DNA from 2 places in the Varibaculum sp. GTC20041 genome. Region 2 is predicted to be linked to the other one. Evidence: riboswitches for the same ligand, from Rfam matches in the RefSeq annotation. Region 2 holds a riboswitch; the other holds the start of a gene.
The links. Region 2 has a riboswitch for ZMP and ZTP ahead of purH (bifunctional phosphoribosylaminoimidazolecarboxamide formyltransferase/IMP cyclohydrolase). Riboswitches for the same ligand answer to the same signal wherever they lie in the genome.
Positions count from the first base shown of each region.

Region 1 (4,418 bases), 850 kb from region 2:
GGTTCGTGCGGGAGAACCGGTGGCGCGCAGCCCGCTACGGGATGGATGCCATCTTGATCGAGGACGCACACGGGGAAGAAGAACTGTTAACAGATTCCCTACCCGCGTGGTTAGAGGAACTGACGCCTGCCGCCGAAGATTTAGATTGCGCAGAAGAACTCTGGTCAATCATGGAAATGGTGAAAATCGGTGTCGGCTATCAGCGGCAACGCATCATTTTTGACCGCACCAATTCTTACGAGGCAGTAGTAGCCTTCCTAATAGCCGAAATGGAGGCCGGAGAGCCCTTAAATCCGGAATGTTTCGTAGATAAATCCCTGCACCAACGCGGGGTCAAAGGCTGGAAAGCCCGCGCCCGCTAAACGCGCGAATCCGTAAATGTACAGGTTTTAGGAGGACGCGGGGGAAAGTTTTTCCTCCTGCCCAAGAAATCGGAGAGAGACCCAGTCTCTCTCCGATTTCTTATGCCCACCGCGCCTACTCGGATAAAACTTTCCCCCACGCCCCGTTCAGGAATCTCTCTGTGCTAATTACGCGTTAATAGCGTGGGCAATGATTTACGTGCACGCTAACTGCGCGAGGGAGAGTTTTTCCTCCTGCCCAAAAATTTGGAAAACGTAGAAACGTTTTCCAAATTTTGCGCCCGCCTAGCCTGCTCGGATAAAACTCTCCCTCACGCATAGTTTTAGGGGTATCTTGCGCTATTCACGCTGCTGCTTAACTAGCAGTAAACATGTCGTGGTCAACGTGGTTACGCACTATCAGCCAAGCCAGAGCCAGGGCTACGGTTACGCACGCGAAAGCGATAATCGCGGTTGGCCCCAGCCCGCCCTCGAACCACATAAGCACAATCATTGCTCCCAAAACTGCTAATACCAGGTAGTTAGAGTAGGGAGCGAGAGGCACATGGAACTTGGGGCGTTCAATACCATTCTTACGGCAGTGACGCACAAACAAAATATTTGAAATCATGATCGATCCCCACATGGCACAAATTCCAATCCCCGCCATATTGGCAATCACGTCAAAGGCTTCATTGGGGTAGAACAGATTCACCATCACGCCTACTAAACCGATAGTGCCAGCAGCGATAATAGCCGCATGGGGAACCGCGTTCCGGTTCATACCGGACAAGAAACGAGGAGCAGACCCGGACACCGCCAGGGAACGCAGACCCCGTCCACAAGTGTAAAGCTCTGCGTTAATAGCGCTAGCGGCAGCCAGCAATACCACCAGGTTCATGATGTGACCAGCAGCAGGAATACCCAGACCGCTAAAGAAAGTCACAAACGGCGACTCGTTACGGTTATATACGTTATAGGGCAACAGCAAAGTAAACAGGACAATACACCCTACGTAGAACAACAAAATACGCCACATCATCGAGTTAACTGCCCGTGGCATTTCCTTTTGGGGATCCTCGGCCTCACCAGCGGCAGCCCCCAAATATTCAGAGCCCCCGTAGGCGAACAAAATCCCTAAAGAAAGGGTCACCATAGTGAATGCACCCTTAGGGAATAGTCCTCCATGCTCGGTGATTGCGTGCACGCCGGGAGTGTAACTGTTGCCATTGACCGTTAAGGAAATCCCGAAAACAATCGCCACTACCGCCAAAATCATGAAGATTACGATCGCAGCGACTTTAATCATCGCGAACCAAAACTCGAATTCGCCGAAAAACTTTACGCTGGCCAGATTGACAATCACCATTAAGGCCAAGGCGATAAACGCCCACGCCCACAACGGGACAATCTGGAAGGGCTTCCAATAATGCATATAGTTAGCGATTGCGGTGATATCCGCCATCAAAGCAGAAGAATAAGTAATAAAGGCAAACCATCCGGTGAAATAGGCGCCGCGCTCGCCCATAAACTCGCGAGCATGAGAAATAAATCCTCCAGAAGAGGGGCGATACAGGCTAAGTTCTCCGAGGGCGCGAAGCATTAAATAAGCTATCCCCCCACAGATTGCGTAAACAATAGCAACTGACGGTCCCCCGTCAGCGATACGTCCAGATGCGCCATAAAACAGGCCGGACCCGATGGCCCCGCCCAGCGCAATCATGCGCATGTGGCGAGACTTTAACCCTTTGCGGTAGCCCTCATCGGATTTATCACGATGCGGGGTACCGCTAATCGGTTTTTGAGTTTCGCTCATTAGATTTCTCCTAAGTTTTACCTTTGATGCTCGATATCAGAGCACATAGGGAGTATAAGTTAGGGCAGTGACAGACATTTTAGGTAGTCAGCATGTGGAATCAGATATTTATATCAGGAAATATTTAGGTAAAAGTCCCCTCGGTCACGGTAGACTTAGGGCGTAACCGTGACTGGCGTAGGTGGGATACCACCGGGGAACAAGTGGTCAATCAGTCGCTCGCCTGGGCTGATTTGGCGCTACGAAAATAAGGAAAACTCAATGGGAGACAAGCTTCTTATTCAATCCATTTCACAAGTAGATCCCGAGATTGCAGCGGTGCTAAACCAAGAGCTAGAGCGGCAACGCGGCACTTTGGAAATGATCGCTTCCGAAAACTTCGTGCCACGCGCCGTGCTGCAGGCGCAAGGATCCGTCCTCACCAATAAATATGCGGAAGGCTACCCAAGCCGACGTTACTACGGTGGCTGCGAGGCGGTCGATGTAGCCGAGAACTTGGCCCGGGATCGCGCTAAGGAAGTTTTTTCCGCTGAGTTTGCCAATGTGCAGCCCCATTCGGGTGCGCAAGCCAACGCGGCAGTACTATCGGCACTGGCTAAGCCAGGGGACACCATTATGGGGCTGGCGCTAGATCACGGCGGTCACCTTACCCATGGCATGAAAATCAATTTCTCCGGCCAACTCTATAACGCCACCGCCTACCAGGTAGATAAAGAGAGCAACTGGGTGGATATGGATCAGGTGCGCGATGCGGCCTTAAAGTATCGTCCCAAAGTTATTATCGCGGGCTGGTCGGCCTACCCCCGCCAGGAAAACTTCAAAGCCTTCCGGGAGATCGCGGACGAGGTCGGAGCCTACCTGTGGACAGATATGGCGCACTTTGCGGGACTGGTAGCTGCGGGATTACACCCGAACCCGGTGCCGTATTCCGATGTGGTTTCTACGACCGTCCATAAGACTTTAGGCGGGCCGCGTTCCGGGATGATTCTGTCGCGCGATAAGGAACTCGGAAAGAAAATTAATTCCGCGGTTTTCCCCGGCCAACAGGGCGGCCCGTTGATGCACGTAGTGGCAGCGAAAGCAGTCGCCATGAAGATTGCCGGCAGCGATGAGTTTAAAGACCGGCAAAAACGCACCCTAGAGGGCGCGAAGATCCTGGCCAAACGGCTAACCCAACCAGATGTTGCCGAATGCGGGATTTCCTTACTGACTGGAGGAACCGATGTGCACCTGGTGATGGTCGATCTGCGTAACTCCCAGCTAGATGGGCAGCAAGGAGAAGATCTGCTGCATGAAGCCGGAATTACCATTAACCGCAACACCGTGCCATTCGATCCGCGTCCTCCCCGGGTAGGTTCTGGACTCCGTATCGGCACCCCGGCGCTCGCTACTCGCGGTTTCGGGCGCAAAGAATTCACCGAGGTAGCAGAGATTATCGCCGGAGTGCTGGTAGATGCTTGCCGAGGGAAGATCGACACTTCCAGCTATCGCGAGCGCGTAAATGCTTTGATTAAACGTTTTCCGTTGTATGTGGGACTCAATCAGGTAGCGTAAAACGCAATAAAAGTCGATGGGGGAGCGGGCAGACTGGTAGGGTCTGCCCGCTCCGCAAACTAAGGAGAATAAATGCGTAAAGGTTGGAGCGGGGACGCGGTGCTGCTGGATGGGGCGGCGCGGGCTCGACAGTTGAAGGAAGAAATGCGTCAGCAGGTGGAACGCCTGCATGACCAGGGAATTAAGCCGGGGCTCGGCACTATTTTGGTGGGTAGCGACCCGGGATCGGTTTCCTATGTGGCAGGTAAACACCGCGACTGTGCCGAGGTAGGAATCGAGTCAATTCGGGTAGAACTGCCAGATACCGTTTCGACTGCCCAGGTATTAGCCGAGATCAAAATGCTCAACGAGAATCCGGCCTGTACCGGCTATATTGTGCAGCTGCCGCTGCCTCGCCAAGTCGACGTTAACCAGGTGCTAGAGGCGATTGATCCCGATAAAGATGCTGATGGCTTGCACCCTATGAACCTGGGACGCTTAGTGCTGCGAGTCAAAGAGCCGGTAACCTCGCCGCTGCCTTGTACCCCGCGCGCCTGTATCGATTTGCTGCAGCAATACCAAGTGCCACTAGAGGGCGCGCAAGTGTGCGTAGTGGGACGAGGGACCACAGTGGGACGTTCCCTGCCACTCATGCTGACCCGCAAAGACATTAATGCCACCGTCACCTGCTGCCATACCGGAACCCGGGATTTAGCTGCCCATACCCG
Region 1 covers NZ_AP041144.1:1,851,401-1,855,818, reverse strand. The annotation lists gene ACZ5BI_RS08015 (glutamate--cysteine ligase) at 1-362, shown strand, start outside; gene ACZ5BI_RS08010 (amino acid permease) at 718-2,157, opposite strand; ZMP/ZTP riboswitch at 2,316-2,393, shown strand; gene glyA (serine hydroxymethyltransferase) at 2,419-3,711, shown strand; gene ACZ5BI_RS08000 (bifunctional methylenetetrahydrofolate dehydrogenase/methenyltetrahydrofolate cyclohydrolase) at 3,784-4,418, shown strand, end outside.
Region 1: linked by a shared signal. The riboswitch ahead of glyA (serine hydroxymethyltransferase) and the one ahead of purH (bifunctional phosphoribosylaminoimidazolecarboxamide formyltransferase/IMP cyclohydrolase) in region 2 are both predicted to bind ZMP and ZTP.

Region 2 (4,418 bases):
GTCCCCGCCTGGAATGCCTTTGCAATCGCCTGGGCATGAGAGTCTGCCTGTTCATTGAGGGGATGCCCAGCGTGCCCCTTTACCCATTCGAAGCTAACTTTCCCCCTCCTGGCAGGGTCAGATAGTAACTGATCTAGGCGTTTCACCAGTTCCAGGTTGGCTACCGGTTTACCACCGCCAGTTTTCCATCCCTTTTTCTTCCAGCCGAACCGCCATTTCGTCAAAATATTAATCACGTACTGGGAGTCCGCCTGGATCAATAAATCATCAGTCATACCCGCAGTTTCGGTGAGTAAATCGGCTACTGCCATCAGCTCTGCCTGATTATTAGTTCCCAGAGTAAAACCACCGGCACGCCAACAATCAGGTGACAGATACCAACACCAGCCGCCTGCACCGGGATTTCCAAGGGAGGAACCATCTGTTGCTGCGATAATCATCGTCGCTCTCCTAACTACACACCTGGAAAATCAAAATAACCTGGGGACGCCTCCCGGCGTCCCCAGGTTATCAGTACACAATCAGATTAACCGCTACGGCAAAGCAATTATTTGCTTAGCCCGATGCTGCATTCACCGCATCTAAAACTCGCGATTACCTAGTCTCTATCCCCGACCTAGCAGCTTAGTGCCAGAAATGGCGAGTACCGGTCAAGTACAGAGTTACGCCGGCTTCTTGACAGGCTTTGATGGTGTCTTCGTCGCGAATCGATCCACCGGGCTGCACAATGGCTTTCACGCCTGCCTCAATCAGGGATTGAGGGCCATCAGCGAAGGGGAAGAACGCATCGGAGGCAGCCACCGAACCACGCGCCCGCTCGGGGGCAGCTTCACCTTCCGGTGCCTGCCCCAAAGTATTGGCGCGTTGAACTGCCAGAGCACAAGAATCTACTCGGTTCACTTGCCCCATCCCGATACCGACAGTGGCCTGTTCTTTTGCCAGCAAAATAGCATTAGACTTCACTGCCCGCACGCTCTTCCAGGCAAAAACCAGATCTGCCAGAGTGTCTTCATCAGCTGGTGTGCCCGCCGCTAAAGTCCAGTTTGCGGGATTGTCTCCCTCGGCTTGCAAACGGTCACGAGTTTGTGCCAGCACTCCCCCGCTGATCTGCCGGAATTCCCATTCCACCGGGGCGTCCGCGTCAATCCGCAAAATCCGCAGGTTCTTCTTAGTCTGCAGCAGCTCCAGTGCCTCTGCTTCATAGTCAGGAGCAATGATAACTTCAGTGAAAATCGGTTTCACCTGCTGCGCCATCTTTAGTGTCACTTTACGGTTACAGGCAATCACTCCGCCATAGGCCGATAGTGGGTCGCAACCGTGCGCCAATAAGTGCGCCTTCGCTACGTCCTCGGCGACTGCAATCCCGCAGGGGTTAGCGTGTTTGATTACCGCCACGCATGGCTCGCTATGGTCGGTGGCTGCGCGCCAAGCCGCATCGGCGTCAGTATAGTTGTTGTAGCTCATGGGTTTGCCGCCCAGCTGCTCTGCCTGCGCCAGACCGCCCTCTTCATCGGTGAAACGGTAGACGGCGGCTTCTTGATGCGGATTCTCCCCATAACGCAAGCTGTGTAGTTCTTTGAGCTGTGGTTTCCACTGTTCTAAGTTAGGCAGGGCGCTGCTAGCGGTAGCTTCGTCCTCGTCCTTTAGTTGCTTCGCAAACCAGGAGGAAATCTGGGTGTCATAATTGGCGGTGTGGTTGAAAGCCGTAGCTGCGAGTTCGCGGCGCTCCGCAGCAGTGAAGCCTCCGCGCTGTAGGGCAGCAGCTAAATCGTCGTAGGAACTAGGATCAACAATCACCGCTACATCGGCGTGATTCTTGGCGGCCGCCCGAATCATTGACGGCCCCCCAATATCAATTTTTTCGATACAATCAGCGAACCCGGCGCCGGAAGCTACCGTGTCCGCGAAGGGATAAAGATTGCAAACCACCAGGTCAATCGGGGTTACTTTGAGTTCTTCTAGCTGGGCAACGTGGGTAGGCAGTTCCCGGTTAGCCAAAATCCCGGCATGAATCAGGGGATGCAGGGTTTTTACCCGTCCATCGAGGCATTCGGGAAACCCGGTTACCTGGGAAACTTCAGTTACCTCTACCCCAGCAGCGGCAATCACTTGAGCAGTAGAACCGGTGGAAACAATTTCAACCCCAGCTGCCTGTAGGTTTTTCGCCAGTTTATCGAGGCCGGTTTTATCATAGACGCTGACCAGGGCACGTTTAATGGGTTTTATTTCGCTCATGACGTGGGAATCCTTTTGTTGCATTCTTTGTCCAGCCCAGGCGAGCGACTGTCCTTTTACGTTCCCCAGTGGTTATCCACTTTTTTCGCCAGTCACGTTAAAACCAGTCTACCCTGCTGGCTTCGGTGGCGAAAGTTAGTCTTGGTCGGGAATTTCGATGGCTTGGGTGGAAGTGTCGTCAGCGCCGCGCCGGGGTTTGCCCGCACGTAGGCGGCCTCGTTTGAAAATTGAACGTTTTATTGCTGGCCGCGTCAGTTCTGCTTCCGGGAGGCGCTGAGCAGAAGATTTGATTTTTTCTAATTCCTGGCGTTCTTTCGCAATAACTTCATCGGTTTTGCGCTCTGCCCAACCTGTGGCCAGGTCTTTTATTTCTTCGGTATCTACCGGCAGGGCTCCCCTAGAGCGCGCAAACTTTTCTTCCGGGCTCTGCCGCAGGGCAGCTGGCTTAGCCACCTGGTCAGCTTGCGATTTTTCGGTAGTTCCGAGGGCGTCCTCGCTGTCTTCAGGAATATTTTCAGTGTTTCTTTCTGTCTCTGCCTTAGTATCACCGTTGTCACCAACGGAGACAGCTTCCGAATCTGTTACCGGAAGCTCTAATGGTGGCGCTACTTGTTCAGTTTCCGTCACCTCTTTCGCAGCTGAGGGCACTTCCTGCGCCTCATTATCTCCGGTCGCCTGCGGCTTCGCGGAGCTATCCTCGCCGCCTGGTTCCTGAGTATCAGCTTCCGCGTCCTCATCCGTAACCGCGGTCTCGGAGCTAACGGGATTTCGGGACTGGAATTCTTTCGCTTTTTCTTTCGCGGCTGCAAAGCCTTGACGACCAGCTCGTTCGCTCGCCCTCTTGAGTTTAAAGAAATTATCTGCCAGGTAAGCGCGAGCATGAGGGTGGGTAACCGTTGCTACCAGTAGGATCGGTATCCATACCAAGATGAACCCCATCGCCGCGGTGGTCAATGGCTCTGGCCCCCACATAGACATGCGTCCCGCGCCGATGGAACCGGAAGCTAAGAAGCAGAACCAAGTAGTTAAAACCGTAAACGAAAGCGTAGCGACTAGGAAAGAAGCCACGTGGGAAAAGAAATCTACCCGCGCCATGGAAGTGTAGAACAGGTATCCGCACAGCAAACTGAGCACTACGATTAGCGCCAATACCCAATATCCGGGAGTTTGTGCAGGTAATGCCCCCAAGATGGGGACTGCAGGAATCGGACCGGTTTTTACCTCCGTTAGCGAACGGATAGTGCCGGTACCTTGTTGAAATCCCGGCCCTAGAATCCAGGCCAGCGCCCAGGTTTGCACAGTAGGCAGATAAAGCAGTTGTGCCAGCCAGATTAGAATCCCTGCCCCTAGGGAAAGACCATACAGGTCTAAGATATTCTTTACTGCCGGGAAATGGGTGATCACTTGGGCAACTACCAGTATCAAGGTTACGATCCCAAATAGTTTGAATACTTTCCAACCAGCCCTTAGCCCCGAAATAACCCAGCCGGGTACGGTCCAAGTGCTATTGGCGCCGTCCCAACTGCGTTCATCACGGTCAATACCGAGGCGTCGGTTTTCCAGATCCTGATTGTAGGCATGATCTGGTTTACTCACGCGGAGAATAAACTGTCGGCTCCAGCTGGTAAACCGTTCATATTCAACCTTTAAACGCGCTTTTGGATGTCGGAGGGACGGTTTTTCCCCGTCGGGACGCTGATCGCGATCAAAGAGATAAAAAGCGTAGATGACCGTAGCGAAACCGTGGAGTAGCGTCCAAAAGAATAGTGCCCCTAGGCTGTAGGTTCCGCGTACGACTAGCCCCACCAGCACGGCAACTATCGCTTGTGCAAAAGGGTAAAACCACAGTACTGCCCGGCTTTCAAGAACAAAGGTGCGCGCTAGCTGCCCTCCTAGCCAAAGATAGGCTATCCACAATCCCAGGGGGATCACTGATAACGTGGCGGCTTGCCCCAGACCAGCAGGGAGAGGAACTGCGAATCCATGAGCCCAGATACTGGCTCCTACCGCCAGGGAGTCCGTCCAAACAGTGTCGGACATCCAAGGGTTGGACGAGGTGGAAAAATAAACCCCGGCACTAACACTCAAGAAAATGAGCCAGGGAATTAGGCAGGTGAGAAGGGCAGCAGCCACCATCCGAGTGATTCCGCGGGGAATTCTCACCGTGAGGGTGCGCCGAGTTT
Region 2 covers NZ_AP041144.1:433,252-437,669, reverse strand. The annotation lists gene ACZ5BI_RS01755 (alpha/beta fold hydrolase) at 1-440, opposite strand, end outside; gene purH (bifunctional phosphoribosylaminoimidazolecarboxamide formyltransferase/IMP cyclohydrolase) at 625-2,235, opposite strand; ZMP/ZTP riboswitch at 2,263-2,341, opposite strand; gene ACZ5BI_RS01745 (cell division protein PerM) at 2,371-4,418, opposite strand, start outside.